DNA from 2 places in the Mycobacterium sp. NGS17 genome. Region 2 is predicted to be linked to the other one. Evidence: predicted binding sites of a transcription regulator. Region 2 holds the regulator's gene; the other holds the start of a gene.
What was found. The regulator LexA, encoded in region 2, represses DNA repair genes until DNA is damaged. The targets are predictions, from matches to a motif close to CGAACANNTGTTCG.

Region 1: the regulator LexA is predicted to act here: its motif matches at 13,499-13,512, upstream of AC5Y7E_RS12825 (HNH endonuclease signature motif containing protein).

The regions. Positions count from the first base shown of each region.
Region 1 covers NZ_JCALED010000005.1:77,805-93,771, reverse strand. The annotation lists gene AC5Y7E_RS12890 (TlyA family RNA methyltransferase) at 1-402, opposite strand, end outside; gene AC5Y7E_RS12885 (hypothetical protein) at 411-605, opposite strand; gene AC5Y7E_RS12880 (HAD-IIA family hydrolase) at 629-1,663, opposite strand; gene AC5Y7E_RS12875 (tetratricopeptide repeat protein) at 1,663-2,463, opposite strand; gene AC5Y7E_RS12870 (DUF732 domain-containing protein) at 2,492-2,848, opposite strand; gene tyrS (tyrosine--tRNA ligase) at 2,948-4,219, opposite strand; gene AC5Y7E_RS12860 (DNA-3-methyladenine glycosylase) at 4,253-4,897, opposite strand; gene AC5Y7E_RS12855 (ammonium transporter) at 5,008-6,285, shown strand; gene AC5Y7E_RS12850 (ABC transporter ATP-binding protein) at 6,360-7,124, shown strand; gene AC5Y7E_RS12845 (ABC transporter permease) at 7,058-7,876, shown strand; gene AC5Y7E_RS12840 (TetR/AcrR family transcriptional regulator) at 7,876-8,502, shown strand; gene AC5Y7E_RS12835 (Trm112 family protein) at 8,468-8,683, opposite strand; gene AC5Y7E_RS12830 (acyl-CoA synthetase) at 8,680-11,703, opposite strand; gene AC5Y7E_RS12825 (HNH endonuclease signature motif containing protein) at 11,839-13,359, opposite strand; gene AC5Y7E_RS12820 (Mtp family mycobacterial-type pilin) at 13,593-13,853, opposite strand; gene AC5Y7E_RS12815 (hypothetical protein) at 13,852-14,025, shown strand; gene AC5Y7E_RS12810 (hypothetical protein) at 14,244-14,381, shown strand; gene AC5Y7E_RS12805 (hypothetical protein) at 14,421-14,927, shown strand; gene AC5Y7E_RS12800 (gluconate 2-dehydrogenase subunit 3 family protein) at 14,947-15,693, shown strand; gene AC5Y7E_RS12795 (GMC family oxidoreductase) at 15,693-15,967, shown strand, end outside.
Region 2 covers NZ_JCALED010000004.1:397,033-412,999, reverse strand. The annotation lists gene miaA (tRNA (adenosine(37)-N6)-dimethylallyltransferase MiaA) at 1-719, shown strand, start outside; gene dapF (diaminopimelate epimerase) at 724-1,596, shown strand; gene hflX (GTPase HflX) at 1,643-3,082, shown strand; gene AC5Y7E_RS12115 (acyl-CoA dehydrogenase family protein) at 3,265-4,425, shown strand; gene AC5Y7E_RS12110 (LGFP repeat-containing protein) at 5,058-7,265, shown strand; gene lexA (transcriptional repressor LexA) at 7,283-7,981, opposite strand; gene AC5Y7E_RS12100 (LysM peptidoglycan-binding domain-containing protein) at 8,275-8,769, shown strand; gene nrdR (transcriptional regulator NrdR) at 8,868-9,332, shown strand; gene AC5Y7E_RS12090 (peroxynitrite isomerase) at 9,385-9,870, shown strand; gene AC5Y7E_RS12085 (PhzF family phenazine biosynthesis protein) at 9,890-10,576, opposite strand; gene AC5Y7E_RS12080 (alpha/beta fold hydrolase) at 10,622-11,653, opposite strand; gene AC5Y7E_RS12075 (proteasome assembly chaperone family protein) at 11,716-12,687, opposite strand; gene AC5Y7E_RS12070 (trypsin-like serine peptidase) at 12,906-13,742, shown strand; gene sthA (Si-specific NAD(P)(+) transhydrogenase) at 13,765-15,180, opposite strand; gene AC5Y7E_RS12060 (DUF4192 domain-containing protein) at 15,294-15,967, shown strand, end outside.

The DNA.
Region 1 (15,967 bases), on a different contig from region 2:
CGTCCGTTCGACGACGACCACCCGGGCGTCGCTGCGCAGCGACCAGGCCAGCTGGCCGTATCCCACGTCGACCGCGACCACTTCGGCGGCCCCGCGATCCAGCAGGACTTCGGTGAAGCCACCCGTCGACGCGCCGGCATCCAGGCAGCGACGGCCCGCGACCGAGATCTCGAAAGCATCCAGCGCCCCGATCAGCTTGTGCGCTCCGCGCGACACCCAGCCGCGCTCGCCGTCCTCGGCGACGGTCAGGGCCGCGGTGACCGCGACGGCGGTGCCCGGCTTGCGCGCCGGCATCCCGTCGATGCAGACCTTCCCCGCACCGATCAACTCGGCGGCCTGCTGCCGGGACCGGGCCAGGCCGCGCCGGACCAGTTCGGCGTCAACGCGGGCGCGTCGCGACATCCGCGCACTCAGCCCTTCTCCGCCGACTCCAGCGCGGCCAGCAGCACGTCATGCGCCTCGGACAGGCGGCGTGCTATTTCTTCCAGCTCGTCGAGCTGGCGTTCCAGGGGCACCTGCTCGGGGTCTTCGCCGTCCCCGGGCTGGGGCAGCCGCGCGAGCAGGGCGTCGATTTCGGCGCGAATCTCGTCGGGATCGATAGTCATCGCGTTCCTACGCTAGTCACCCGTCAGTCCGTGTGCACCAAAGACCAGCGCCCCAGCGCGGCGCGCGCCCGGTCGTCGGCGGCCTCGATGCGCACCTCGCCTGAGTCGGAATCGGGGCGCGCGTACACCGCGGCGGCGACCGCGCGAACGATCGACAGGCCATCCCCGTCGTCGTCCGTCCCGTCGGCACTGACCGTGATCTGCGCGTCCGCGGCCTCGACCCGCCAGCCCGGCTGCGGCCCGACCGCGAGCCGCCCGGCGTCGGTGTGCAGCGAGCGCAGGTCGTTCCCGATATAGGTGGGGCGCTGGGCGGGGTTGGCGTAAACCGCGTCCCGCGCGGAATTGACCCCGGTGAGCACCATCAGGCTGGGCAGCTCGGCGGCGTTGGCGCCCTCGATGTCGGTGTCGAGCCGGTCCCCGACCACCAAGGGGGCGCGAAAGTCGCCGCGGGCCGCGGCATCTCGCAGCAGTCCGGGCGCCGGCTTGCCGGCGACCTCGGGCTTGCCGCCGGTGGCCGCCCGCAGCGCGGCCACGAACGATCCGTTGCCGGGCAACAGCCCGCGCTCGGTGGGCAGCGTCAGGTCCACGTTGGACGCCACCCACAGCGCCCCGTCCCGGATGGCCAGCGCGGCCTCGGCCAGCTCCGGCCACCCGATGGTCTGCGACAGACCCTGCACGACCGCGGCCGGGCCGTCGTCGTAGCTGCGCACCGCGCGCAGCCCGACCGCCGTGATCTCGTCGGCCAGGGCCTCGGTGCCCACGATCAGCACCGGTGAGTCGGGCGGCAACCGGTCGGCCAGCAGCCGCGCGGCGCTTTGGGCGCTGGTGGCGACGTCGTCGGCGACGGCGGTGAAGCCCAGCTCGGTCAGGTGCGCGGCGACCTCATCGGCGCTGCGCGACGCGTTGTTGGTGACGAAGTAGGCGCGGCTGCGCACCTGCGCCAGCGCCTGCACCGCGCCCTCGGTGGGACGACGGCCGCGAAACATCGTGCCGTCCAGGTCTATCAGCAGGCAGTCATATTGCTGCGCAAGGGTTTTGGCGTGATCTGAGTCGGTCATCAGCCGAGTTCACTGACCCGGTCTTCGGCGTCGGTGACGCCGTCGACGTCCGCGGCAGCGGAGTGCAGGAACCACTGCAGCGCCTCGTCGTCGCGGCCGAGCGCCAGCAGGGTGTCCGCGTACGCGTAGAACAGCCGGGCGGCCGTCGTGCCGGTGCGGGCGGGGTCCAGTTGCGGCGTGGACAAGATGGTGAGCGCCTGCTCGAGCTGGCCGAGGTCCGCGCGCGCCCCGGCCGCGACGATGCGCAACTCGTCGGCGTCGTCACCGGTGAGCCCGGCGGCCTCTGGCCCGCGCGCGAGTTCGATCGCCCGCTCCGGGCGGCCAAGTCCCCGTTCGCAATCGGCGATCAGCGCCAGCAGCGAGGACTTGCTGCCCATCCTGCGGGCCGCGCGCAACTCGGCGAGCGCCTGGGCCCAGTCGCCGCAGTGGTAGGCGGCGATGCCGACCGCTTCACGAATGGTGGCGATCCGGCTGGACCGGGCGCGCGCGGCCCTGGCGTGGCGCAAGGCGGCCTCCGGGTCTTCGTCGAGCAGCTCGCCCGCGGCCACCAGGTGGCGCGCGACGGCGTCCGCGGTCGCGCGGTCCAGCGTGCTCAGGTCGCGCCGGATCTCGGGCGCCAGCTGCTTGGCTTCCACGCCCGGCGGTATCGGCGGCCCGTCCTGCGGCGCGCGATCGGCCTGTGCCTCCCCACGTCCGGCGGCCTGCGGCTGGGCCGGGCGCGCGCGGCCCGGACCCGACCAGCCGTTGGACGCCGGCCGCCCCCGCCGTTCGCCGCGCTGTCGTTGCCTGTCGTCGACCACGCAGCCGAGAATACGGGCAGCCCGCCGCCTAGCCTTGCGGCCGGTTACCCACCAGCGGCGCGATCAGCGCCGGGCAGTAGGTCGCGATCGCGACGATGGTGAACCGGCCCGCCATCTCGTAGGACAGTCCGTTGCCCTCGGCCATCTTGGCGGTCACCTCGTCGAACGACCCGCCGGGCTCGAACAGCATCGGGCACACCGACTGCCCCATCGCCGTGGTGCCGGTCGGCTGGGTATAGGAAACTCCGGCATTCGTCAGCGCCGACAGGAACGCATTGCTCACCACGTCTGCGCGGATCGGCGCCGACAACGCCAGCGCCACCAGGCCGGTGCTCACCCCCAGGATCGGCAGACCGGTCAACCGCACACGCGTCGCGAAAAGCACCGTGACAACAGTGGTCCCCGTGGGTCACGTCGAGGACACGGTGAGGTAAAGATTCATGCACGCACGCGTTTCGCGCGGCCCGTCCGGCCCCGGGTCCGGCTAAAGCTTTTCGACCCCGGCGACGGTGCGCTTGCCGCGGCGCAGCACCAGCCATTTGCCGTGCAGGAAGTCCGTCGGCCGCGGCGCCCACTCCTCGCTGTCGACGCGGACGTTGTTCACCGAGACGCCGCCCTCACCGATGGTGCGGCGCGCGGCCTTGCGGCTCTCGGACAGCCCGCTGGCCACCAACAGGTCGACGATCCCGTCGGGCGCACCGGGTTTGAGTTCGGCGACCGGGGTTTCGCGCAGCGCCGCCGCCAACGTGGCCTCGTCCAGGCGGCCCAGTTCGCCCTGCCCGAACAGCGCCCGGCTGGCGTGCTCGACGGCGTCTGTGGCCGCCTCGCCGTGCACCAGCACGGTCAGTTCGCGGGCCAGGCGCCGCTGGGCGGCGCGCTGCTGCGGGCGCTCGGCCGTCACCTGTTCCAGCTCGCCGAGCTCGTGGGCCGTCAAGAAGGTGAACCAGCGCAGGTACCGGATCACGTCGGCGTCGGCGGTGTTGAAGAAGTACTGGTACCAGGCATACGGCGTGGTCAGCGCCGGGTCCAGCCACAGGCTGCCGCCCCCGGTGGACTTGCCGAACTTGGTGCCGTCGGCGGCGGTCACCAGTGGCACCGTGAGCGCGTGGACCGAGGCGCTCAGCTGCTGGCGCACCAACCGGACGCCGGCGATGATGTTGCCCCACTGATCGGAGCCGCCGATCTGCAGGGTGCAGCCGTAGCGGCGGTGCAACTCGACGTAGTCGTTGGCCTGAAGGAGCATGTAGCTGAACTCGGTGTAGGAGATGCCGTCGCCGTCGAGACGCCGGCGGACGGTGTCGCGGTCCAGCATCACGTTGACCGAGAAGTGCTTGCCGATGTCACGCAGGAACTCGATCGCCGACAGCGGGCGGGTCCAGTCCAGATTGTTGACGACGACGGCGCCTGTCGGCGACTCGTCGAAGTCGACGAAGCGTTGCAGCTGCCCGCCGATCCGCTCGGTCCATTCCGCGACGGTGTCGGCCTCGTTGAGGGTGCGCTCGCCGATGTCGCGCGGGTCGCCGATCATGCCGGTGGCCCCTCCGGCGAGCACGATCGGGCGATGGCCGGCGCGCTGGAACCGGCGCAGCGCCAGCAGCGGCACCAGGTGCCCGGCGTGCAGGCTCGGCGCGGTGGGGTCGAAGCCGGCGTACACGGTCAGCGGCCCGCGCCGAGCTTCGGCGGTCAGCGCATCGAGGTCGGTGGACTGCGCGATCAGGCCGCGCCAGCCCAGCTCGTCGATGATCATCTCGCCCATGATCCAAGATCCTTCCACCCGGGAACCGTCCGGCTAGTCGCTGGCGCCCGGGGCCGGCGCGCGGGGGCTGCGGCGATACGCCGAAACCTCCGGGCGGCCGGGTAGCCACAGCCGCCAGGGCCGGTCGGCGGCCTGACTGACGCCGACGCGCGGGCCGGCCGTCGCGGTCAGCGGTTCGTGCAGTTCGAGGGTCACCGGGCTGTTGCGCGCGAAGAGGTCAATGCCGTTGTCGTCCATGGTGATTCCCATGGCAGAGCATAGGTTGCCGGGGCCGCGCGCCAGGGCGGCGGTGCGCACCAGCTCGCCGCGACGGGCGCGCGCGACGTCCGTGCCGTCGTCGATGGCCGCGGCGCGCAGCAACACCGCCGCGGCGGTGCCGTCGGGTCCGCAGGAGACGTTGGCGCAGACGTGGATGCCGTGGCTGCGGTAGGTGTACAGCCGCCCGGGGGGCCCGAACATCACGAAATTGCGGGAGCGCAACCCCTTGTACGAGTGTGCGGCGGCGTCGGGCCAGGGACCGTCGGGAACTCCCCCATAGGCCTCGACCTCGACGACCGTCCCGCTCACGCCCCGCGCGGTGAGAATGGCGCCCAACAGCCGGCGCGCGGCCTCGACCGGGTCGACTAACAGCCGCGCAGCAGCCGTGCCTTGGCGAAAGCGTCCTCGAGCCCCGGCCACATCAGATCCTGAATCCTCTTTTCTTGAACCCAACGAACCTACCGGCAGGCCGAACGTGGCAGTATCCCGGTGTCCCGTGACCCCAGGGGCCGCGAGAAGGAGCCCACCTCATGCATGCGATCGATCCCGCCGCCACGGCGTGGCTGTTGGCCAGCACCGCGCTGGTTCTGCTGATGACCCCCGGCCTGGCGATCTTCTACGGCGGCATGGTCCGCACCACCGGTGTGCTGAACATGATGATGATGAGCTTCATCTCCATACCACTGGTGACGGTGGCCTGGCTGCTGGTCGGCTACACCATTGCGTTCTCCGAGGACGGGGTCAGCGGACTCGCCGGCAACCTCAGGCATTTCGGGATGCTCGGCATCACCCCCGGCACCGTCCACGGCACTGTCCCCGAACTGCTGTATGCCACCTTCCAATTGACGTTCGCGATCATCACGGCCGCCCTGGTCAGCGGCGCGATCGCCGACCGCGCCAAGTTCGCCGCCTGGATGGTCTTCGTCCCGCTGTGGGCGATCGCCGTGTATTCGATTGTCGCGCACTGGGTCTGGGGCCCCGGCGGCTGGCTGTCCAAGCTGGGCGTCCTCGACTATGCGGGCGGGCTCGTCGTCGAGATCGTCTCCGGGTCTTCGGCACTGGCGCTGGCGCTGGTGCTCGGGCCGCGCATCGGGTTCAAGAAGGACGCGATGCGGCCGCACAACCTGCCTTTGCTTTTCGTCGGTGTCGGGCTGCTGTGGTTCGGCTGGTTCGGTTTCAACGCCGGTTCCGCCTTGGCCGCCAACGGAACCGCCGCGGCCATCTTCCTCAACACGCTGGTCGCCGGGTGCCTGGGCATGCTGGGCTGGCTCTCGGTCGAACAGATCCGCGACGGCCGGCCCACCACTTTCGGTGCGGCGTCGGGAGTGGTCGCCGGCCTGGTCGCCATCACCCCGTCCTGCGGGACGGTCAACACGCTCGGCGCGACGGTCGTCGGGCTGGCGGCAGGCATCGTCTGCGCGTTCGCGGTCGGCGCGAAACTGCGCTTCAACTATGACGATTCGCTCGACGTCGTCGGCGTGCACTTCGTCGGCGGCGTGGTCGGAGTGTCATTGATCGGCCTGTTCGCGACGGCGGTCATGACGGCGGGCCCGCAGGGCCTGTTCTACGGGGGCGGCTTCGGCCAGCTGGGCAAGCAGGCGCTGGCGATCGGCGTCGTCGCGCTTTACGCGTTCGCCATGACGTTCGTGTTGGGCAAGGTCATCGACCGGCTGATGGGTTTCCGGGTCAGCGCCGAAGACGAGACCACCGGCGTCGACCTCACGCAGCACGCCGAGACCGCCTACGCCGAGGGCGTGCACGGCCACCTGCCGCAGCGCCGCCCCGCCACCGGCGAGCGGTTCAACTAGCACACCGGCGCCGCGCCGCCTCTATCTCACTCTCGGCCTTGACAACCCCGCGCGACCGGACGATTATTCATCGCATGATGAGTTCATCGCATGATGAATTAATTCCCGGGCCGGTGGAGCCGGCGGTGCGCATCGAGCACCTGCGTGTCGTCCGCGGAAAACGCCCAGCGCTGCACGACTTCTCGGTGCAAATCGCCGAGGGCAGCATCACCGGCCTGCTCGGCCCGTCCGGCTGCGGCAAGACCACGCTCATCCGCTGCATTGTCGGCACGCAGATCATCACGTCCGGCGCGGTCAGCGTGCTCGGCAGGCCGGCCGGCTCCCCCGAACTGCGCCACCGCATCGGTTACCTGCCGCAGGATCCGACCATCTACCACGACCTGCGGATCGTGGACAACGTGCGCTATTTCGCGGCGCTCTACGGGTTCGACGGCCAGGCCGCTGATGCCGCCATCGACCGAGTCGGATTGACCGATCACCGGACTTCCTTGTGCGCCAACCTGTCCGGCGGTCAACGCACCCGGGTTTCGCTGGCGTGCGCGCTGGTCTGCCAGCCCGACCTGCTGGTGCTGGACGAGCCGACCGTGGGCCTGGACCCGGTGCTGCGCGCGGACCTCTGGGAGCAGTTCGCCGAGCTGGCTCGCACCGGGACCACGCTGCTGGTCTCCAGCCATGTGATGGACGAAGCCGACCACTGCGGCGACCTGCTGCTGATGCGCGACGGCCGGTTGGTCGCCCACACCACCCCGACCCAACTGCGAGAGGACACCGGATGCACGTCACTGGAGGACGCGTTTCTGTCCATCATCAAGCGCAGCACCATGCGCGAAGCGGGCTGAGCCTGCGCGGCTACACCGCGACAACCGCACGAATCCTGCGCCAGCTGGTCGCCGACAATCGCAGCGTCGCGATGATCCTGTTCGTGCCCGTCCTGGTGATCAGCCTGATGTACTTCATGTTTCAGAACGCCCCGCACCGCCCCGGCACGCCGACCCCGTTCAACAACGCCTGCCTGATCCTGCTCGGGCTGTTCCCGCTGTTCGTGATGTTCATCATCACCGCGATCACCATGCAGCGCGAACGGGCCTCCGGGACGCTGGAGCGCATTCTGACCACGCCGCTGCGCCGCCTGGACCTGCTGATCGCCTACGGCACCGCCTTCTCCATCGCGGCTGCGGCGCAAGCGATTCTGGCGTGCCTCGTGTCGTTCTGGCTGCTGGGTTTCGACACCGCCGGCAGCCCGGCGTGGGTGTTCGTCATCGCGATCGTCAACGCCGTGCTGGGAGTCGGCCTGGGCCTGCTGTGTAGTGCGTTCGCCCGCACCGAGTTTCAGGCCGTGCAGTTCATCCCGTTGGTGATGGTGCCGCAGCTGCTGCTGGCCGGCATCATCGTGCCGCGCGCGCTGATGCCACACTGGCTGCAATGGATCAGCAATGTGCTGCCGGCCAGCTACGCGCTGGAGGCCCTGCAGCAGGTCGGTGCGCACCCGGAGCTGACGTTCATCGCGGTGCGCGACATCGTCGTGGTGCTGGGCTTCGCCCTGGCGGCGCTGTGCCTGGCCGCGGCGACACTGCGGCGACGGACACCCTAGTGGCGACGACCACCAATGCCGGGCGCCGGCGGCGGGGGCGGCCGGCCGGAAACTCCGACACCCGCGACCGTATTCTCGAAAAGGCACGGGAGCTATTCGCGCGCAACGGGATTCGCAATACCTCGATTCGTGCGGTGGCCGCCGCGGCGGGAGTGGATTCGGCGTTGGTGCATCACTATTTCGGCACCAAGCAGAAGCTGTTCGCCGCGGCCGTGCACATCCCGATCGACCCGATGGACGTCATCGGCCCGTTACGCGAGGTGCCCATCGAGGAGCTCGGCTACCGGATTCCGTCAACGTTGTTGTCGCTGTGGGACTCCGAGGTTGGTGCGGCGTTCATCGCGACGCTGCGGTCGATTTTGGCCGGTTCGGAGTCCAACCTGTTCCGGACGTTCATCGAGGACGTGATCGGCGTGGAAGTCGGCTCCCGAGTGGACAATCCACCGGGCAGCGGAACCATCCGGATCCAGTTCGTCGCGTCACAGCTGGTCGGCGTGGTGATGGCGCGCTACATCCTGCAACTGGAGCCGTTCACATCGCTAGCGCCCGAGCACATCGCACAAACCGTCGCACCGAACCTGCAGCGCTACCTCACCGGGGATCTGCCGGACGGCCTTGTGCCATGAGCCGGGCGTGCTCGTCGTCGCCGACGTCGCGCGCCTCGTCGATGAGCAGCACCGGGATGCCGTCCTCGATGCGATAGGCGCGCCGCAACCGCGGGTTGTAGAGCAATTCGGACCCGACCAGCACCAACGGTCCCCGGTCGTCCGGGCACACCAGGATGCTCAGCAGCGCGTCATCGATCATGATTGCGCTCCACTCAGCTCGGAACGGGCTCCACTGGTCATGCGGCGGTACTGGTTGGCGCCGGCATCGAAGCACCACACCTGACGCCCGGCCTTCGGAATCCCGGCCGCCCGTAGGGCGCTGACCGTCGGCCGGAACGTCGCGCTCAGGTTCATCTCCGGCACCACACACACGATGTCGGGACCCAGGCCGATCGGAAGCTTGGCGAACGCCTCGGTCAGGTCGGCCGCGGTGATGGAGGCCCCCGGCAACAGCGTGACCGCCGACGCCGCCACCTCGTGATCGCCCACCGGCACGTTGTAGGTCACCGCGAGGTCGACGCCGTTGATGCAACCCAGCGCGTCGGTGACCGGCTCGGCGAAGACCAGGCCGCGCGCGGTGCGCACCACCGAGCCGCGCCGGCCCGCCAGCCAGAAGTCGCCGTCGTCGTCGCGATAAAAGAGGTACTCGGTCGAGATCCAGGTGTCGCCGGCGGCGAAGACGCCGCGCTTGACCGACGCGCTCGGATCGACCGGGCCGTTTGACGCGGCGAGCAGGACGCCGACCTCGTTGGGTTCGGCGATCTGCACGAAGCCCCGCTCGTTCTCCAGGATCAGGTCGTGCTCGACGTCGTAGGCGCCCAACTCGATTCGCCCGGCGCCCGGCAGCGGGCGGCCCTTGCTGCCGACCTTGGCGCCGGACACGTTGGCCAGCACCGCCTGCCCGTCGGTGGTGGCGAAGAACTCGACGACGTGAGCGGGCGCGAACGCCTCGAAGACGCGCCCCCACAGGCCGGTTGGCATGCCGGAACCGATGAACAGCCGCACCGGGTGATTGCCTTGCAGAACGAATGCGGGATCGTCGACGATCTCGCGAAGCATGGCCCACGTGTAGGACACCACGGTGACGCCGTACTGGCGCACCTCCTGGACGAATCGATCCCGGTCCAGGCCGCGCGACAGCGCGATGCGGGTGCCGCCGACGACTGCGCCGCCCAGGCTGACCAGCAGAGCCGACTCGTGGTGCAGCGGCGTCAGGCAATAGACGGTGTCGCGGCGGTCCAGGGCGGCCGTTGAGGCGGTGCCGAAGGCGGACACCGCCCAGCGGTAGTTGGTGATCTGCTTGGCCACCAGCTCGCCGCCCGCCGCGCTGAACGCGATGAACGCCAGATCCCGGGCCAGCCCCGGGTTGGGGCGGTACCACCCGGGCAGCTCGACGGCATCCGGGTCGATCTGCTCCATGTCGATGACGTCGGAGTCGTCGGGCAGGTGTAGGTCGCGCGACTCGCCGCCGCCCAGAACCAGCACCTGGCGCAGCCCCTGGTCGGACCCGCGCACCGCGTCGAGGTTGGCGGGGTCGGTGAGCAGCTCGGTCACTCCCCCGAGCCGCACCGAGGCGGCGAGGTCGGCGTCGGGCCGCATCACCACCGCGATGGCGCCGAGCCGGGACAACGCGGCGATGGCCACGAGCGCGCTGGGCCGGGTCTCCATCAGCACGCCGACCCGGTCTCCCTGCCGCACCCCGACCTCGATCAGTCCGCGAACGACGTTGTTGACGCGCCGGTTCACCGCCTCGTAGGTGTGCACGCGGCCGTCGAACAAGAGGAATTCGCCCTGGGGCGCGTTGTGAGCCTGTTCTTCGATGATTCGGCCCAGCGAAATCCGGGTGTGGTCGTTGATCTGGCCCAGGCGGACCAGTCGCGGAATGGTGCGAGCCGTCTCGACGGCCAGGGTGCGCACCGACTTGTTGGCCGCGACGACGGTGGTTGCGGCTCCGCGCACCAGCCCCAGCGCCGCCTCGGAGACTTCGCCGACCCCGTGCGCGACCCGGGAGCTCAACGCGACGCCGCTGTCGGTGTGCTCCTCGGGCTGATCGGCCATCAGGTCGATGCTGTCGGGTTTGTCGCCCCCGACGGACAGCCACTTCACCCATTCGGCCACCGTCGGCCAACTCTGTTGCGCCGCTTTGGATCCGACGACCAAACCGAAATGACCTGTGCGGATGGTGGATTCGTACACTTCGGCGTCCGGCGCCGCCCGCCGGATACCGCGCACCGATGCCGGCTGCCCGATGTCGTCCACCTCGCCGACGAAGGCCAGTACCGGGCAGGTGATGTCGGTGAGGGTGACCATTTGGCCGTTGACGGCGAACCCGCCCGTCATCATCCGGTTGTGGGCGATGAACTGCTTGAGCAGTTCGGAGATGGCCGGGCCCGACCAGGCGATCCAGCCCTCGCGCTCGAGGAAGCGGCGCTGCTGCTCGCGCGGAAGCAGCGCCTCCCGGTCGTGCAGCTGGCGCACGAAGTCGACGCGCGCCTTGGCGGTCTTGAGCGGGTCGAGCATCTGGAAGCCGGTCCGCGCCATCCAGCTCGGGATGGCCAGCCGGCTGAAGACGTGGTCGGCCATGAAGTTGGCGGCCGGCGCGGCGAAGTTCGCCGGGATACCCATGGGCAGCGCGGCCAGGGTGTCGACCGGCGAACCGAAGGTGACGATGCTGGCCAGGCTTTTCGAGCGCCGGTAGGCGGCCACTTGGTAGCACCACATGCCGCCCTGCGAATAGCCGACCAGATGGATGTCGCTGCCGGTCGTGTCCCTGACCGTGTCGATGGCCTGGCTGAGCGCGACGATGTGGTCGGCCAGGGTGCGACGCATGCCCCCCTCGACCTTGTCGGGCTCGCCGAAGTCGATGACCCAGGGGTCAAGCCCGCGGGCGTGCAGGATTCCCACGGCGCCTTCGTCGCGCGTGACGTCCCACATGTCCGCAGACATCATCATCGGGTGCACCATCAGCACCGGCGGCCCGACGGGCGACTGGCCACCGCGGCTGTCCGGCGGGAAATACCGCCGGAGCTTGTACATCGGCACGCTCTCGACGATCTGCGACGGCGACGGGACACTGCCGGTTTCCAGGCCCCCCAGTCGCAAGACTTCCAGCCCGTTCTGCGCTGTAGCGATCAGCCGCTCGACCGGTCGTGTGACCATCGAAAAATTGAGATCCACTGCTGCTCCCTGAGTGTTGACAGCTTGGACATCATGGCACATCAGGCCAGCTAGAAGGGCAGTGGTTCCCCAAACGGGCAGCCGATCAGATCGATGGTCGACCCGGTTCCGCGCCGTTTAGGGCCGCGGCGTCGGCGGCGTGCCACGCAACCATGTGAGAGCCAGCCCGATACCCCGTTAGAACGGTGGCGGGTCGTCGTCGGGCCCGTAGGCGGTGGGCCAGGTGGAGTTCACCGTGGGGCCGGCCCGGGACAGTCGTGCGTCGCGGTTACGGCGGCGTTCGGTGGCGATGCGTGCGGCGCGGCCCTGGGCACGGGTGCGTGTGCGTTTGGGCATCATCGCGGTGCGCTCGGCGCAGTAATCGGGCGCCACGTCGGCTTCGGCGGCGGGTATCGCGCCGGTGGCCATGCACAGGCTGGGAAACAGCAGCGCGCTGCCCGGAGTGGTGACGTAGGTGTGCCCGGCCGGTGAGACGAGGATCAGCGTGCCGTCGGGCAGCTGCTGGTCGCGCCAGCCCCAAAACGTTTTCACCAAATGATGTGTGCGGCAATAGCATTTGAGATTCGAGGCGTGCGTGGGCCCGCCGTCGGCGTACGGGATCGTATGGTCGAGGTCGCAGTCGGACGCCGGGCGATCACACCCGGGCCAGCGACAGGTCAAATCCCGGCACCGCACGAAATCGGCCAACGCCCTCGACGGCACATAACCAGACTCCGGGCCGGCATCACCGGGATGGATCAGCGGCACCACCTTGGCCGAGGCGCCCAGTTCGGCTATCAACTCCGGCGCGATCAACCCCTCAGCACCCATTTCGACCGCCGGTGCCCGGCCATCACACAGCGTGGGACGCTCGGCGATCACATGGATCACCACCGGGCTCGACGCGGGCCGTTTCCCCGCGGCGCACTCCGATCGCCCGCACCGACAACCCAACCGGTCCGCCCCGGCCGCCAGCGCCCCCAGCGCATCGGCGCGGCGCTGCTCGCGGGTACGCGGATCATGCTCACACACCGTGCCCGCCAACGCATCCAACCGCTTGTCCAGCGCATGCGCATCTGGGCCGAGCAAGGTGCCCTCCAGATGCGCCAACCCCTCCCCCATGTCGGCGACCCACACCTCGCGCCCGGCCACACGTTCCTTGCGGCGCCGCACCGCATCCGCATCGGCGCGAGCGACCACCTTGTCCACCTGCGCGGCCAGCCGGCCCTGGGTCATCGACGGCCACCGCGCCACGTTGACCGCCAACTCGGCGTCCACCGCCGCCAACACATCGGAATCGGTGATCAAATCGGTGCGGAACACGATCGTTTGAAACATCAGGTAGCCGATATCCCCGGCCCGAAAGACCGCGCCCACTTTCGGTAACCGCTCGCACATCGCGCGCGCGTACCGCACCCGGCTGGCGGCCAACCCCTGACTGATCCGCAACGCCGCGGCCACCTCCGCGCTCACCGCCTCCTGGGTGTCGATCGCCCACTCCTCGGTTTCTGAGCACCGCGACAACCGGTAGGCGAACAACTTCCCGATCGCGACCAACTGGGCGGCCGCGGCCCGATTCTCCGCCCGCGCCGACACGCAAATCTCATCCACCAACCCCACGGACTCCGGCGTCCGCGACGGACACTGCCGCTCGCCAAGGTCGTCAAACCAGGCCATCACCTCCGGCGACGACCCGACACCCGCCCTTGATTCGAACATACGTTCGATACTACGGGGGTCTGACGCATGCATTGGCGGCGCTCGGGCCCATGGTGAACACGGCGTCGATGGCCGGTCTGCCGGCCAGTCCCGGTACCGCTAGCTACACCGCCTTCCAGCACGCCGCGCGTCGCACGTTCAAACGGCTGTGCGAAATACGGTCCAGCCCAACGTAATCCGCTGCGCCCGTCGTTGTTGGGCTCGGCGGGTCAGCGGCTGGGCCGCACGGCGGATCAGCGCCAGTTCGGGTCCCACGGGCCGTTGTGCCAGTGCCCCTGGTCGTGGACTTCACCGTCATACCAGTGGTCACCGTGGCAACGACCCGCGTCCCAGTTACCGCCCCAGCCCGGATCCCACCATTGGCCAGGGCACCAGTGGTACTCCGGTGTGGGCGCGGGATGCGCGTGTGCGATGGCGGACGCCCCCGAACCGGCGAGCCCCAAACCGGCGGTCAATGCGACCACCGATGCTGCGATGCGCACGATCTTTTTCATGACAGGCAGTTACCCGCTCCGGCACTGCCTAATCCAGCTCGACGGCCATACTTGGCACGGCACCGCCCGGCTTGCCACATCCGCCGAGCGGGAACGGATTTGGCAGAAGGGCGCCGAGCTCCATCCCGGCCTCATCAAGGAGCGGGCGGGGGCCGGCAACCTGTGCTCCTGAAAGCCTGCTGAGAACCAGCTGCGACGCAGTTTGCGCAGCACGACCGGGGGTACACAGCCGTTGCGCTTCGGTCGCGACGCGTCGTCGAGACCACTTCGGTTGAAAGACACAGCTGGGCGCTTTCAGTTCTCTGGGCAGCTTTGGCAACCAGTGTTGTAGTGACAGCGCCGGGACCGAAGCCCGCCGGAGCGTGGTTTCAGCCGAAGGCGAGGTCGTTCATGGACACGACGACAGAATTCGTCGGCGGACCCAGCACCGAAAGCGTCAGCGGGTTCCCGCGGTCACCGAACGACGGCCTCGTCCTCGCACCGAACGCGGCCAACCTCCCCACCAAAGAAACCAGCCGGCACCGGTAAACCCCGGTCCGGGCAAACGCGCGCGAGAAAGGACGACACATGTTGTTGCTGGGCGACGGCGGACGGCGAAAAGGCCGCACCGCCGGCGGCGACGGACTCGGCGAGGTACAGCATCTGGCCGGGAGGGCGTTGTACGACGTCGCGCACGGCCGTTTCGAACGCTCGCTGTCTGGGCTCACCGCCGTCGCGGCACTCGTCACGACGGCCGAAATCTACTTCGAGCACTACAAAGCCAGCTTCGGCAACAAGTGGATGTGGAGCCCGATCGTGGTGACCCCGCCGGTGGTCGTCGCCGGAGTCGGTGGGGTGTTCTCGCGGCGCTGGGCCAAAGTCTGGCTGCCGATCACCGCGGGCATCTACACGGCCAACGGGCTGCTGGGTGAATACCTGCACGCGCGCGGGGTTGCCCGCAAGCCGGGCGGGTGGAAGAACGCGTCTTACAACGTGCCGATGGGGCCGCCGATCGCAGCACCCGGACTGATGTGCATGGTCGGCGGGATGGGATTGCTGGCGTCGATCCTGCGCCGCGAACGGTTCCGGGATTAGGGGCGCTGGGATTCCCGAGATGGCCAACACCTCACGCCCCGACCACCTGCCCAACCTGCGTCCCGATGGCAAGCCGCCGCACCCGTCCTGGCTGCCCAAGCAACGTCGCGGCACCACGCCGCAGATGATCGGGCGCTACCCCGATTACGACGTGCTCGAAACCGCCGACAACTGGGACACTGCCACCAGGAAGGTGGTGCTGGCCCGGCTGGAACCGCCCGGGCCGCTACGGTTTTTCACTCCAGAAGAGGAGCCCTGCCTGCGCGCGTTCTGCGACACGGTGCTGGCGCAGGACGTCGAGCCGCGGGTTCCGGTGGCCGAGTCCGTCGACTCCAAGCTCGCCGACGGGCGCCTCGACGGCTACCAGTACGACGACATGCCCGACGACCGCGACACCTGGCGGCTGGTGCTGCGCGGGCTCGACGAGACGGCGTCGGCCAAGCACGGCAAGCCCTCGTTCGCCGAAGCCGATCCCGCCACCCGCGAAGCGATCATCGACAAGTTCTCGCAAGGGGATCTGCAGGGCGGGGCGTGGGAGAGCCTGAACGTCAAGCGCGCGTGGTCGGTGTGCATGCGAGCGACGTTGTCCGGCTTCTACTCTCACCCCTGGGCGTGGAACGAGATCGGCTTCGGCGGGCCGGCCTACCCGCGCGGGTTCATGCGCCTCGGTGGTGCCACCGGGCCGGCCGCCGCGCGGGAACCGTACGAGACCCCCGGCGCCACCGACGAGGATCCGGTGCAGATCGTGAACAACGGGGAGCTGTGATGGGCGATCTGCTGCGCGGCCTCTTGAAAGGCGCGGTCGAACCGAAAGACAACGATTCGCGCTTCCTGCTCGACGTGCACTCGCGCGATCTGCCCGGTGAGAAGACCATGCGCCGCTACGCCGACGACGACGAGGTCGACCTGGTGGTAGTCGGGGCCGGGGCCGGCGGCTCGGTGCTGGCGCAGCGGCTGGCGCGGGAGGGCTGGCGGGTCGTGATTTTGGAGGCCGGCCCGTTCTGGCACCCGGACGAGGACTGGGTGTCCGACGAGGCCGG
Region 2 (15,967 bases):
CCGAGACCGCGACGGTCGCCCGCTATCAGGGCGCCGCCGCCGACGACGTCGAAGCGATCGCGGCCCGGGGGGCGGTGCCGATCATCGTGGGCGGCTCCATGCTCTACGTCCAGTCGCTGCTCGACGATTGGTCGTTTCCCGCCACCGATCCCGCGGTGCGCGCGCGCTGGGAGCAGCGGCTCGCCGAGATCGGGGTAGGCGAGCTGCACGCCGAGCTGGCCCGCCGCGATCCCGCCGCGGCCGCGGCCATCCTGCCGACCGACGCTCGCCGCACGGTGCGGGCCCTGGAAGTGGTCGAACTGACCGGTGAGCCGTTCGCCGCGTCCGCGCCGCAGATCGGCGCGCCCAGGTGGGACACCGCCATCGTCGGGCTGGACTGCGACACATCACTTCTCGACGAGCGGCTGGCCCGGCGCACCGACGCGATGTTCGACCAGGGCCTGGTCGGCGAGGTGGTCGCGCTGCTGGACCGGGGATTGCGCGACGGGGTCACCGCCTCGCGCGCGCTGGGCTACGCGCAGGTGCTCGCGGCGCTCGACGCCGGAGGTGGTCCGGAGCGACTCGGCGAGGCCCGCGAGCAGACCTTCGTCGGCACCCGACGCTACGTGCGACGGCAGCGGTCGTGGTTTCGCCGGGACCATCGCGTGCAGTGGCTGGATGCCGCCGATCCCGCCCGGCTCGTCGACGCCGTCATGCGGGTGTGGCGCCACGTATCCTGAGCAGGTGAATTTCGCGAAGGGCCACGGCACCCAGAACGACTTCGTGGTGCTGCCGGACCCGCAGGCCGAGCTGAGCCTGACCGAGTCGCGGGTGGCCGCGCTCTGCGACCGGCGCCGCGGGCTCGGGGCCGACGGCGTGCTGCGCGTCACCACCGCCGGTGCGGCGCTGTCGGCCGGCGTGCTCGACCGGGTGCCCGACGGGGTGGCCGCCGGTGACTGGTACATGGACTACCGCAACGCCGACGGGTCCGTCGCCCAGATGTGCGGCAACGGCGTGCGGGTCTTCGCGCACTACCTGCGCGCCAGCGGCATGGAGTCCCGCGACGAATTCGTGGTCGGGTCGCTGGCCGGCCCGCGGCCGGTCGCGGTGCATCGCGTCGATGCGACCACCGCCGATGTCAGCGTCGACATGGGCAAGGCCAATACGCTCGGCCCGGGCGAGGCGGTCGTCGGCGGCCGGCGGTTCTCGGGCCTGGCGGTCGACGTGGGCAACCCGCACCTGGCCTGCGTGGACCCGGAACTGACTCCCGAGGTGCTGGCGGCGCTGGACGTCGCCGCGGCGGTGAGCTTCGATCCCGCCCAGTTCCCGGACGGGGTGAACGTCGAGATCGTCACCGCACCGGCCGATGGGGCCGTGCACATGCGGGTGCACGAGCGGGGCGTGGGCGAGACGCGCTCGTGCGGCACCGGAACGGTCGCGGCCGCTGTCGCCGCGCTGGCCGGTGCCGGCGCGGCCACCGGCGCCCTGACCGTTCGCGTGCCCGGCGGCGAGGTCGTCGTCACCGTCACCGACGCCACCAGCTTCCTGCGCGGACCGTCTGTACTCGTAGCCCAAGGAGAGCTCAGCGAGGAATGGTGGCGCGAACAGCAGCGTTAAATCAGGTGCGTGACACCGGTTTCGCGTGCATCATCGTGTATTGCCTATGACAGAACCTGAATTTCGCGATCACGCTTCGGTCGTCCCGGAGCCCAGCACGGGCGAACTCGCCCTCGAAGATCGGTCGGCGCTGCGCCGCGTTGCCGGCCTGTCGACCGAACTCACCGACGTCTCCGAAGTCGAATACCGCCAGCTTCGGCTCGAGCGGGTCGTCCTGGTGGGCGTGTGGACCGACGGCACCGCCGCGGACAGCGAGGCCAGCATGGCCGAGCTCGCCGCCCTGGCCGAAACCGCCGGCTCCGAGGTGCTCGAGGGGTTGATCCAGCGCCGGGACAAGCCCGACCCGTCGACGTACATCGGTTCGGGCAAGGCCGCCGAACTGCGCGACGTGGTGCTGGCGACCGGCGCCGACACCGTCATCTGCGACGGTGAACTGTCCCCGGCGCAGCTGACCGCACTGGAAAAGGCCGTCAAGGTCAAGGTCATCGACCGCACCGCGTTGATCCTCGACATCTTCGCCCAGCACGCCACCAGCCGGGAAGGCAAGGCGCAGGTCTCGCTGGCCCAAATGGAATACATGCTGCCGCGGCTGCGCGGCTGGGGTGAATCGATGTCGCGGCAGGCCGGTGGCCGTGCCGGCGGCAGCGGGGGAGGCGTGGGCCTGCGCGGGCCCGGTGAGACCAAGATCGAGACCGACCGGCGGCGCATCCGCGAGCGCATGGCCAAGCTGCGCCGCGAGATCAAGGACATGAAGCAGGTCCGCGACACCCAGCGCAGCCGGCGGGTGCACAGCGACCTGCCCGCGATCGCCATCGTCGGCTACACCAACGCGGGCAAGTCGAGCCTGCTCAACGCGCTGACCGGTGCCGGAGTGCTGGTCCAGGACGCGTTGTTCGCCACCCTGGAGCCCACCACCCGGCGCGCCGAGTTCGATGACGGCCGGCCGTTCGTGCTCACCGACACCGTCGGATTCGTCCGGCATCTGCCGACCCAGCTGGTCGAAGCCTTTCGCTCCACGCTGGAAGAGGTCGTCGACGCCGATCTGTTGGTACACGTCGTCGACGGCTCCGACGTCAACCCGCTGGCACAGATCAACGCGGTCCGCCAGGTGGTCTCCGAAGTCGTCGCCGATTACGGGACCGACCACGACGGTGCAGTGCCGCAGGAGCTGGTGGTGGTGAACAAGGTTGACGCCGCAAGCGATTTGACGCTGGCCAAGCTCCGCCATGCGCTGCCCGGTGCCATGTTCGTGTCCGCACGCACCGGCGATGGTATCGACGCCCTGCGCCGCCGGATCGCCGAGCTCGCCGTTCCCGCCGACACCCCCGTCGACGTCGTGATCCCGTACCACCGCGGCGACCTGGTGGCTCGCCTGCACGCCGATGGGCGCGTCCAGCAGGAGGAGCACAACGCCGAGGGCACCCGCATCCGGGCCCGGGTCCCACTGGCCCTGGCCGGTCGGCTGCGCGAGTTCGCCGCGCGCTGAACGCGTGCTAGTGCGTCGAGACTGCAACCACGCACCCCCGCATCGGCGTGTCTTGTGCCTAGTTGCAGTGTCGCGGCAGCTCGGGCCGCCCGCTAGCGGCCGCTAGCGCCCCGCCGGCTGCCTACCAACCGTCCGGTTGGTATATCTTGGGCTGCAGTATTCCCAGTCGCCGGAGGTCTTCCATGAGCAGCGCCATCAAATATCAGCGCACTCTTTTCGAGTCAGAGCATGACCTGTTCCGTGAGTCCTACCGGGGCTTCCTCGAGCGCCACGTAGCGCCCTACCACGACGAGTGGGAGAAAGAGAAGATCGTCGACCGCGGTGTGTGGCTCGAGGCCGGCAAGCAAGGCTTCCTCGGCATGGCGGTGCCCGAAGAGTACGGCGGCGGCGGCAACCCCGACTTCCGGTACAACGCGATCATCACCGAGGAGACCACCGCCGGCCGCTACAGCGGCATCGGATTCGGCCTGCACAACGACATCGTCGCGCCATACCTGTTGGCGTTGGCCACCGAAGAGCAGAAGCAGCGCTGGCTGCCGAAATTCTGTACCGGAGAGCTGATTACGGCGATCGCGATGACCGAGCCGGGAACGGGTAGCGACCTGCAGGGCATCAAGACCCGTGCCGTCAAGCAGGGCGACCACTACGTGCTCAACGGCTCAAAGACGTTCATCACCAACGGAATCAACTCCGACCTGGTGCTCGTGGTCGCGCAGACCGACCCGGAAAAGGGCTCTCAGGGTTTCTCGCTGCTCGCCGTCGAGCGCGGCATGGAGGGCTTCGAGCGCGGGCGCCACTTGGACAAGATCGGGCTCGACGCCCAGGACACCGCCGAGCTGTCGTTCACCGACGTGCACGTGCCGGCCGAAAACCTGCTGGGCAAGGAGGGCATGGGATTCATCTACCTCATGCAGAATCTGCCGCAGGAACGCATCTCGATCGCCATCATGGCCGCCGCGGCCATGGAGCAGGTGCTCGAGCAGACCCTGCAATACACCAAGGAGCGCAAGGCATTTGGCAAGCCGATCGGCAGCTTCCAGAACAGCCGCTTCGTGCTGGCCGAGCTGGCGACGGAGGCGACCGTGGTCCGCATGATGGTCGACGAGTTCGTCCGCCTGCACCTGGATCACAAGCTGACGGCGGAACAGGCCGCGATGGCCAAGTGGTACTGCACCGAAAAGCAGGTGCAGCTGATCGACCGCTGCCTGCAACTGCACGGCGGTTACGGCTACATGCGTGAATATCCGGTTGCCCGTGCCTTTTTGGACGCCCGGGTGCAAACGATCTACGGCGGCACGACCGAGATCATGAAGGAAATCATCGGACGCAGCCTCGGCGTCTAGCGTTTCGTTTTCTGGATAGCGGCCTCCCACCCGCGGGCGATATCGGGGCAGCAATAGCCGCGAATCGCTGGACGCGACCGACATTCGGGAGTTGTCTCGCACGGTCCTATTGCCGTGAGCGACAAACCGACCGATGCGCGTGGTGCGGGTGTGGGGGGCGGACCGTGAATGCGCCGCCGGCTCACGTACCGTCGGCGCATGTGTTTCCGGTGCGCCGACCGCGTCATCGCGCATAGTCAGCCCCGCGATCGCGCCGTCGGCTCATCCGCGCCGCGCAATTCTGCTGTGCGAGTCGGCAGTCCGGCGTCGTCGCTCGATCGTGCGTTCCCGCCGCCCTCCCGTGCGATATCCGCTACACCGCGCGAACGGTGGCACGGCGGATCGCGATTGGGCCATGGGCAGGCATCATTTCGACATCGGTGTGGTATCCGTTTTTGTAAAATTCGTGATTTGACTTCGCATTTCTTGTTGCTTGGAGCAAAGTTATGCGAGCCCGACGATAAGGCTGATCGTGCGCGGGTCCATTTCCGGCGCGAGTACCGCCCGCTCGCCGGTTATGCAAATAAGGGCATAGCCGCTAAAAGAGCCATGTCCGCCGGCTGGGAGGCTTGGTGAAGGTGCAGAGAGGTCACATGCGCAGGCTGATCGGAAGCGCGCTGGTCAGCTTGACGACCACGGCGCTGGCCGCGGTCTTGTTGGCCCCCACCGCGGTAGCGAGTCCGATAGGCGACGCCGAGGCGGCGATCATGGCCGCGTGGGACAAGGCCGGCGGCGACACCTCGCCATTGGGCGCCCGCAAGGGCGACGTGTACCCCGTCGGGGACGGTTTCGCCCTGGACTTCGACGGCGGCAAGATGTTCTTCACCCCGGCCACCGGGGCCAGATTCGCCTACGGGCCTGTCCTGGACAAGTACGAGTCGCTGGGCGGGCCGGCCGGCAGCGATCTGGGCTTCCCGGCGATCGACGAAGTTCCGGGTCTCGCCGGTCCGGACAGCCGGGTGATCACCTTCTCCGCCAGCGACAAGCCGGTGATCTTCTGGACGCCCGAGCACGGCGCACACGTGGTGCGCGGCGCCCTGAACGCCGCCTGGGACAAGCTGGGCAGCTCGGGCGGGGTGCTCGGTGTGCCGGTCGGCGACGAGACCTACAGCAGCGAGGTGTCCTCACAGAAATTCAGCGGCGGCCAGGTCTCGTGGAACAGGCAGACCAAGCAGTTCACCACCGAACCGCCGGCGCTGGCCGACCAACTCAAGGGCCTGCAGGTGGCGATCGATCCCACCGCGGCGATCAATACCGCCTGGCGCGCGGCGGGCGGCCCCACCGGACCCCTGGGCGCCAAGCAGGGCGGGCAGTATCCGATCGGCGGCGACGGAATCGCCCAGAACTTCGCCGGCGGCAAGGTGTTCTTCACCCCGGCCACCGGCGCGAATGCGGTCGAGAGCGACATCCTGGCCAAATACGAGTCGCTGGGGGGACCGGTCGGCAGCGACCTGGGATTCCCGACCGCCAACGAAACCGACGGCAACATCGGGCGTGCCAGCCGCGTCGCCACCTTCTCCGCTGCCGACAAGCCGGTCATCTTCTGGACGCCCGACCACGGCGCCTTCGTCGTGCGTGGGGCGATGAAGGTGGCGTGGGACAAATTGCGCGCTCCGGCGGGCAAGCTCGGCGCCCCGGTCGGCGACCAGGCCGTCAACGGCGACGTGATCTCCCAGCAGTTCACCGGCGGCAAGGTTTCGTGGAACCGGGCGAAGAACACGTTCAGCACCGATCCGTCCAACCTGGCGCCGCTGCTGTCCGGGCTGCAGGTGTCGGGTCAGGACCAGCCGAGCAATTCGGCCCTGCCGGCGCGCCCGAAGAAGTCCACCTGGCACTGGTGGTGGCTGGTGGTCGCCATTCCGGTGCTGGCGCTGCTCGTGCTGATGGCGTGGGTGCTGTTCGGTGGGCGGCGCCGGCCTGCGCACGAGGAGGCGGCGGCCTACGCGCCCGGTCACGGGGGGAACCTCGGCTACGACGCCGACGAGCGCTGGGGCCACGACGATGCCGACGTCGGCGCCGACCCGTTCGGGCTCGGCGCGACGCATCAACCGGAGCCGGAACCGGACGCCGGGCGGGTCAGCTGGCAACGTCAGGCTCCTGCCGATAGCGACTATCGGTTCCACGAGGAGGAAGACCCCGACGCCGTCGATACCGACTCGATCCCGGTCGTCTCCGCGGAGATGCTGTCGGAGGACGAGTATGCCGAGGCGGGGGCCGACTACGCCGACTACACCGACGGCGTCCCCGAGGTCGCCGAGCCCGAGGCGGCGGACGACGCCGCCTACGTCGACGCCGACGGCCCCGATGCGGGTTATCCGCAGGAGGCGTATCCGGAAGACGAGTACCCCGACGTCGCCGTTTCCGGCATCCCGCCGGAGGGCGACGCGGCGGAAGGCCTCCTGGAAACCGCTGAGCCAGAAGACGAATACCTCGACCTCGCGGCGCCGGAACCGGACGTCGAACCCGAAGCGCACACCGCGACGGAGGCCGACATGACGGACACGGCGGTGGGAGCCGCCGCGGTCGCCGATGCGGTCGCGGCCGGGCCTCCGGCGCGAAGCGGCCGGCACGCCGCCGATGACGCCTCGGAAAACGGCCTGGCTGCCCCGGACGGGCGACCCACGATCCACCTGCCGCTCGATGATCCGTACCAGGCGCCCGACGGATACCCCGTCAAGGCCAGCGCTCGCTACGGCTTGTACTACATGCCGGGTAGCGACCTGTATCAGGACACGCTCGCCGAGCTCTGGTTGTCGAGCGAAGAAGTCGCTCAGGCCAACGGCTTCACCCGGGCTGACTGACCGAGGCCGGGCGCGCGTCAGACCTTGCGGATGACGGTGACGACCTTGCCCAGCACGCTGGCGTCGTTGCCCGGGATGGGATCGAACGCCGGGTTGTGCGGCATCAGCCACACCTGGCCGCCGGCGCGTTTGAACGTCTTGACCGTGGCCTCGCCGTCGAGCATCGCCGCGACGATGTCACCGTTGTCGGCGACGTTCTGCTGACGGACCACCACCCAGTCGCCGTCGCAGATCGCGGCATCGACCATCGAATCACCGACGACCTTGAGCAGGAAAAGCGTGCCCTCACCGACCAATTCGCGCGGCAGGGGAAAGACGTCTTCGACGGCCTCTTCGGCCAGGATGGGTCCGCCGGCCGCGATGCGCCCGAGCACCGGGACGAACGTGGGTTCCGGTAGGGCGTCCGAACCGGCCACTTCGGTGGTGGGGGCCGCCACGTCGTCGTCGGCCCCGCGGACGTCGACGGCCCGCGGGCGGTTGGGGTCGCGGCGCAGGTAACCCTTGCGCTCCAGGGTGCGAAGCTGGTGCGCCACCGATGACGTCGACGTCAGACCGACGGCATCGCCGATCTCCCGGATGCTCGGCGGGTAGCCGCGGCTGGTGACCGAGGCGCGGATGACATTCAGAATGGTGCGCTGCCGTTCGGTCAGCGAGGAATCCACGGAGTGCAGCCGACCCTCGGGACCGGCCGATGAAACGTCGTTGCTGTCGCCCATGGCACCGAATGTAGCCGCACCGAGGACAAGAATCAAACATGTGTTCGAGTGGCGTGTCGCGGCGGTTCGCGTCGGCGCAAAACAAGCGCGAAGCCGGACGAATCACAAATGTGTAACTCTTCGAGATATCGGGTATTTGAGTGCTCGTGACAGTGGTAGAGGCCGACGAACTTGTCGGTGGTGTGATCTAGCGTTTGCTCGTGCGACACGCTTCGCTCAAATGTTCGGTTTCGAACATACAAGCGATTAGTGTCGAACACACGAGCGAGAGCTAGTTGACCGGAGGAACGAAGATGACAGTCATCCACACGCCCGCGCCGCGTACCAGCAGTCTTCGGCGCCCGATCAATGGACCCGTCCTGGGGGCTCGCTACGGACGGGAGGGGCTGGCCCGGTCCCGCCGGCCCGCGCCGTCGCGGCCCGCGGGCGCCGCCACGCGCTACTACGGCACCGGGGTGGCAATGTCCGTCGCTCCGCACCGCAGGCGCGCCGCCACCTGGGCGTCGACCATCGGGCTGGCGCTGGCCGCCGGTGCGATCACGCTGTGGCTGGGTCTCGTCGCGAACGTCGGCCAGGTGCTCAACGGCGACTCCTCGAACTCGGCGACCCAGCTTCCCGACCGGCTCGCCGTCGTCCGCGTCGACGCGGGGGAGTCGCTCCAGGATTTCGCGCACCGCGTGGCGCCCGGCGCGCCGGCACCCCAGGTCGCCGATCGCATCCGCGAACTCAACGATCTGCACTCGCCCAACCTGCTGGCGGGCCAGACCCTCATCGCTCCGGTCGGCTGAGTGGCGTTGCGCCGAAACCGATGTGTTAGCCGTGCAGGTCAGCGCGCGGGTACGCTCAAGGTCCTGCGGTATCTTGTCGGCGCGACGAAGGAGCGGTCATGCACTGTCCGTTCTGTCGCCATCCCGACTCGCGGGTGATCGACTCCCGCGAAACCGATGAAGGCCAGGCCATTCGGCGTCGCCGATCCTGTCCCGAGTGCGGACGGCGTTTCACCACGGTGGAGACCGCGGTCCTGGCGGTGGTCAAGCGCAGCGGCGTCACGGAGCCGTTCAGCAGGGAGAAGGTCGTCAGCGGCGTCCGTCGGGCCTGCCAGGGGCGACAGGTCGATGACGATGCGCTCAACCTGCTGGCCCAGCAGGTCGAAGACACCGTGCGCGCGGCGGGCTCACCGGAGATCCCCAGTCACGAGGTCGGGTTGGCCATTCTGGGGCCGCTACGCGACCTGGACGAGGTGGCTTACTTGCGGTTCGCCTCCGTCTATCGGTCATTCGAGTCCGCGGACGATTTCGAACGCGAGATCCAGGCAATGCGGGATCACCGCAGAGTGGCAGCTCGGGGCTGACACCGGGCCGGGCTCCGATTGCCCGCAACCTCGCCGGGCTAGGCTCGCTTTCATGCCCACGGACTTGCACCCCGACCTCGCGGCGCTTGCCCCGCTCCTTGGGACCTGGTCCGGCCAGGGTGCGGGTAAATACCCGACGATCCCGCCCTTCGACTATCTCGAAGAAGTCGTGTTCGCCCACGTCGGTAAGCCGTTTCTCGCCTACGGACAGAAAACCAGGGCGGTTGCCGACGGGAAGCCGTTGCACGCCGAAACCGGCTACCTTCGGGTGCCGCAACCAGGTCACATCGAATTGGTGCTGGCGCATCCCAGCGGCATCACCGAAATCGAGGTCGGCACCTACTCGGTCACTGGTGACCTCATCGAAATGCAGATGTCGACCACGTCGGTGGGGCTGACACCCAGCGCCAAGGAGGTGACCGCGCTCGGCCGTTCGTTCCGCATCGACGGCGACGAACTCTCCTACACGGTGCAGATGGGCGCGGTCGGGCAACCGCTGCAGGACCACCTCGGGGCGGTGTTACACCGGCAGCGCTGAGGTCCGAGTTAGGCCCTCGTCAATCGATCTGTCGCACACCGTCATTGACGACCCGCCCGGTCACCCCCACCCAGCCCTCGGCGCTCCACCTGGTGTCGATCACGGAGCCCTTGCCCTGGGTGATCCGCAGGCTCTGGCTCAGGTAGTCGGTGATCCGCATCGCCGCCGACCCGGTCGCCTCGTCCTCGACCACACCGAGGTTGGACGCGAACATGCGCGTCCGCAGCCATCCGGCCGCCCGGTCGGTCCAGGCCCACAGGTAGTGCGCGGTGTCGTCGGGATAGTCCGCCTCATCGGCCGCGAGAACCTGGTCGGCTGAACGGAATTCGTGCAGGGCGAAGTCGGGCGCCCATTCCGCGCGGGCGTTGATGCTGGCGCGGTCGCCGTCGTAACCCACCTGCAAGATCCCGGCCCGCACCCGCAGGGTGTTGATCGGCGAACCGTTCTCGCGCAGCCACCATGTCGCGCCGACGGTCGGGTGGCCGGCGAACGGCAGTTCGGTACGCGGCGTGTAGATGGTGGCGTGCGCGCTGGCGCAGCCGGGGGCCGGGAGGTCCACGAAAACCGTCTCGCTGTAGCCCAATTGGGTTGCCAGCCGCTGTCGGTGCTCGGGCTCCACCTGGGCGGCGTCCACCACGCCCAGCGGATTACCGAAGTGGCCGTCCGCATCGGTGAACACCCGCAGCACCGTCACGCCGATCCCCATGAGCCGACTGTACGGCGCCGCGTCGGGCCGCATCGATCAAGGCGATCAGGTGGCGCTGCGTTCGTCGGAGCCCATGGCGTTCAGCACGGCGACACGCGTGGGAGCGGAACCGGAGACGGCCTGCTCGCCGCCGCCGGTGCGGAGCAGTTCGCGAAGACTGGCCTGGTCGTACTCGGCGGGATCGGTGGAATCGATGAAGCGCTCGACGACGTCGATGAAGCGGGCCGGGTCGTCGTGGAAGGGAAAATGCCCGGAGCCTTCGAAGATTTCGAGGCGGGAGCCCGGCATCGCGGCATGCGCCATCCAAGCGTGCCGAACGGGAACCACCACATCCCTTGTGCCCCAGATGATCTGCACCGGGATGGCTTCGGTCAAATAACATCGGTCCAGCATGGTGACGATCTGCCCGCGCCAATCCACCACCGCGCGCAGCGTCCGGCTGAAAGCCGCCGACGCCGTCGGCTCCGGCAGGTCGTCGAGGATGCGCAGCACGTTGGGCAGATCGCGGCCCAGCCCGGTGCTGCCCAGCGCCACGCCCAGGACACGTCCCATGATCTGGACCGCCGGCAGCACCAGCGGCAAGCGCAGCAGGGCGATCGCCTCGCTGCCCATCGGCAGCGAGGCCCAGCGCAGCACGAAGTTGACGTCCTTGGTCACGCCTCCGGCGCCGACCAGGATCAGCCGTTCCACCAGATGCGGGAATTGGTAGGCGAATTGCATAGCCACACCGCCACCCAGCGAGTGACCGACGATGGTGACCCGCTCGATGTCGAGCACGCTGAGCAGGTCACGCATCCCGTTCGCATACGCCGCGATCGAGTAGTCGGCGCGCGGCTTGTCGGATTGCCCGTGGCCGAGCAGATCGGGCGCGATCACCGTAAAACGCTGGGCGAGCTTGGCCTGCACGGTATTCCAGGTGGTGGAATTGTCGCCGATGCCGTGGATCAGCAGTATCGCCGGCCCGGAACCGGCGATGCGGTAGGCCCGCTTGTAACCGTGGATGGTGCGGAACTCGAGTTTGGGTGCGGTCACTTCACGCACCGGGCGGAGCGTGGGTTTGCGCTTCCGCTCGGTCATATCGCCAACCTTGGTGTTGGGCCGGGCTGAGGGCGGGCCGGCTAGGGCGTCACGTGAGTGGGTCAGGGCTTGTCGTCGTCGTCGTACTTCTTCTCCGCCTGCTGGGCCAGAAATCGCTCGAACTCTGCGCCTAGCTCATCGCCGCTAGGCAGATCCTCGTCGCGAGCTAGTAACGATCTGTTCTCCTGAGCGTCGATGAAGGCATCGTACTGGCGCTCCAGCGCGGCCACCACTTGGGCGACCTCCGCGCTCGCTTCCACCTGCTCGTCGATCTTCGCCCGAATCACCTCGGCCGCTTCGGTTAACGCGGTCAGAGGCAGCTCCAGCGACGCGGTCTTGGCGACCTGCTCGAGCAAAGCCTGCGCGGCGGCCGGGTAGTCGGTCTGCGTGAGGTAGTGGGGGACATGCACGGTATAGCCGACGACCTCATGACCGTGCTGGCCCATCCGGTATTCCAGCAGGTTGGACGCGCTGCCCGGGACCTGGATCTCGGAGATCCACGGCTGGAAATTGGCGATCAACTCCGGGTTGTTCGAGTGTGCGGTCATCGTGGTGGGCCGGGTGTGCGGCACCGCCATCGGGACCGTGCCCAGGCCGATGGTCTGGCGCACGCCGAGGCGCTCGGCCAGCAGCCGCACCGCGGTGATGAACCGCTCCCACTTGAGATCCGGTTCCATGCCGGCCAGCAGCAGGAACGGCGTGCCGACCGTGTCGCGCATCGCGTACAGGCTCAGCTCGGGGTCCTCGTAGTGGGTGAAGTGATCGGTCTTGAACGTCATCAATGGCCGCCGCGAGCGGTAGTCCAGCAGTTCATCGATCGCAAAGGATGCGACCAGCTCGGTGTCCAGCACCGCCTTCAGATGCGCGGCGGCGAGCTTGATGGCATGACCGGCGTCGGAAAAGCCCTCCAGGGCGTGCACCAGCACGGGGCCGCGGCCGTCGGACGTCGACAACTGCGGCGCCGGGAACTCGAGTTCGTACATTCCGGCCTGGCCTGGCTGGTACTGATCATCCGGCTCCTGATGGTGAGCCATCTCCGATCGCCTCCTCTCGAAGTTCTCTCCAGGGTGCCCTACCGAGTGTCCCCCGAATCGGGCGGCACCAACATCTATCAGCGAACTTCGCGTTCACGCTCTTAGCTGGAACGCGACAATTCTTACTCGTAATCCGCAAACCACATCCTGGGGGTCACCCGCACGCCCGTTGGCGCACCGTCATGTGTGGGAGTCGGCCTGCCGCCGACCGGTCAGGCATGATGAAGGCGATGCGCATTCGGATCCTGATGCTCTGCTCGGTGGTGGGGGTGGCGACGTCGTTGACGTCGTGTCACCGTCCCGTCGAGCATGTTTCGGGTGCTCCGGTGTCCGCCCCGCGCGTCGGCGGGCCGGTGCAGCGGCTCAGCCAGCCCGAGCAGAAGGCCATCGCGGGTCCGGTCGAGCCGGATCGGCGCATCGGGGCGATTTTCATCGACGGTGGCCCGCTGCACGTGTGCACCGGTTCGGTGGTGCATTCGACGGGCGGCAACCTGATGATGACCGCCGCGCATTGCCTGGCCGGAGCCTCGCTGATCACCTTCGTTCCCGGTTTCGCCGGCGACGCCGCACCCGGTCCGGCCGATGTGTGGAAGGCCGACGCGGTCTACCTCGATCCACGCTGGACGGCGAGCAAGGACCCGCACGCCGACTACGCGATCGCGCGGGTCAGCAACGAGGCCGGCGCTCCCGTCGAGTCCCGGGCCGGCCTGGCGCTGACACTGGGAGTGACTCCTCCGCCGGGCAGCCGCGTCACCGTGCTGGGATACCCGGCAGGCGTGGGCGGCTCGCCCATCGGATGCCAGGCCAGCACGTCGGTCACCGACACCGGGTTCCCCTCCTTGGCGTGTGAGGGGCTGGTGGACGGCACCAGCGGTGCGCCCTGGGTCAGCGGCACCACGCTCATCGGGGTGATCGGCGGTCTCGAGCGGGGCGGCTGCGCCGCGAACATGTCGTACTCGGCGCCGTTCGGCGCACAAACCGCGGAACTGTTGGCCCGCGCCGAGGCCGGGGGGCCCGGCGATCCCGTCCCGAACGACCTTTCCGACGCCTGTTAGTGCCGACCGCCAGCGCGGCGGTTCAGTGCCGGAACTGGTTGAGCGCCCGAACCTTGTTCATCACGTCGAGCGCCGCCACCTTGTAGGCCTCGGAGAACGTCGGGTAGTTGAACACCGCGTCCACCAGGTATTCCACGGTGCCGCCGCAGCCCATCACGGCCTGCCCGATGTGCACCATCTCTGTGGCGCTGGTGCCGAAGATGTGCACGCCGAGCAGCTTGAGGTCTTCGGTGGACACCAGCAGCTTGAGCATCCCGTAGGAGTCCCCGGCGATCTGGCCGCGGGCCAGCTCCCGGTACCGGGCCACCCCGACCTCATACGGGATCGAATCCTTGGTCAGCTCCACCTCGGTGGCGCCGACGTAGGAGACCTCGGGGATCGAGTAGATGCCGATCGGCTGCAGCTCGGTGATCCCGTCGCAGGCTTCCCCGAACGCGTGGTAGGCGGCCAGCCGTCCCTGCTCCATCGAGGTGGCGGCCAGCGCCGGGAAACCGATCACGTCCCCGACGGCGTAAATGTGGGGCACCTTCGTCTGAAAGTTGCCGTCAACGAAGATCCGGCCGCGGTTGTCGGCCTCCAGCTCGGCGTTGTGCAGGTCGAGGTGGTCGGTCTGGCCCTGGCGCCCGGCCGAGTACATCACGGTCTCGGCGGGAATCTGCTTGCCGCTGGCCAAGGTGGTGACGGTGCCCGCCGAGCCGACGTCGACCGCGGTCACCTCCTCGCCGAACCGGAACGTCACCGCCAAATCGCGCAGGTGGAACTTCAGCGCCTCGACCACCTCGGGGTCGCAGAAGTCCAGCATGTCGCCGCGCTTTTCCACCACGGTCACCTTGGTGCCCAGCGCGGCGAACATCGAGGCGTACTCGATGCCGATGACCCCGGCGCCGACGACCACCATCGAGGCGGGCAGCGTCTTGAGGTCGAGGATCCCGTCGGAGTCGAGCACGCGCTCTTCGTCGAACTCGACGCCGGACGGCCGCGCCGGCCGGGTGCCGGTGGCGATGACGATGTATTTGCCACTGATGGTTATCTTTTCGCGCCGCGACGGGTCTTCGACCTCGATGGTGTGCGGGTCGACGAACCGCCCGTGGCCGATCAGCAGGTCGATGCGGTTGCGCATCAGCTGGTTGCGCACCACGTCGACTTCCTTGCCGATCACGTGCTGGGTGCGGGCCAGCAGATCGGCAGGGGTGATCTTCTCTTTCACCCGATAGCTCGCGCCGTAGAGTTCGCGCTGGCTCATCCCGGTGAGGTAAAGGACCGCCTCGCGCAACGTCTTTGACGGGATGGTGCCGGTCTGCACGCACACACCGCCGATCATCTGGCCGCGTTCGACGATGGCCACCGACTTGCCCAGCTTGGCCGAAGCGATCGCGGCCTTCTGCCCGCCGGGCCCCGAACCGATGACCACCATGTCGTACTCTTGCGCCGAGCCCATGGGCTAAACAGTAGAGCAGCACAACTCACAGTGCCGGGTTCATCCACAGCTGCGCCGCCGCACCGGCGCGCGCGAGCACCCGCTGACGGGGCCCACCGTCAGCGTTGGTGCCCATGACCACGCATGCACAACCCGACTTCGAGCTTTCCCGCCCCGGCGCGCTCATCGCCGCGCTGCCCGCCGTTCTCGGCTTCATCCCCGAAAATTCATTGGTACTAGTGTCTTTGGAGGATCGGCAGCTGGGATCGGTGATGCGCGTCGACCTCTCCGAGGAGTTGACCGGCCGCGTCGATCATCTGGCGGAGGTCGCCGCGGCGGCGCGGCCCCAGGCCGTCATCGCGGTGATCGTCGACGCGGACGGCGCGCACTGTCCCAGCTGCAACGAGGAGTACCGGCAGTTGTGTGACGCGCTCGCAGAGTCCTTGGCGCAGCACGACATTGAGCTCTGGGCCACCCACGTGGTCGACCGGGTCGCCCTCGGCGGGCGCTGGCATTGTGTCGAGGGCTGTGGGTCGAGTGGCCTCGTCGAGGATCCCTCGGCGTCACCGCTGGCCGCCGCGGCGGTGCTGGAGGGCAGGCGGCTCTACCCGCGCCGCTCCGACCTGCAGGCGGTCATCGCGCCCGACGACCCGACGCGCAGCGCCGCGCTGGCCGGCGCGGTCGGTCGGCAGGCCGCCCGGCGCCGGGCCGCCCACCGCGCGCATCCGGTGCGCTGCACCCGCGCCGACGTTGAGACGGCGATGTCCGTCGCCAGCCGGGTCGCGGCCGGGGAATCGCCGTCCGACAC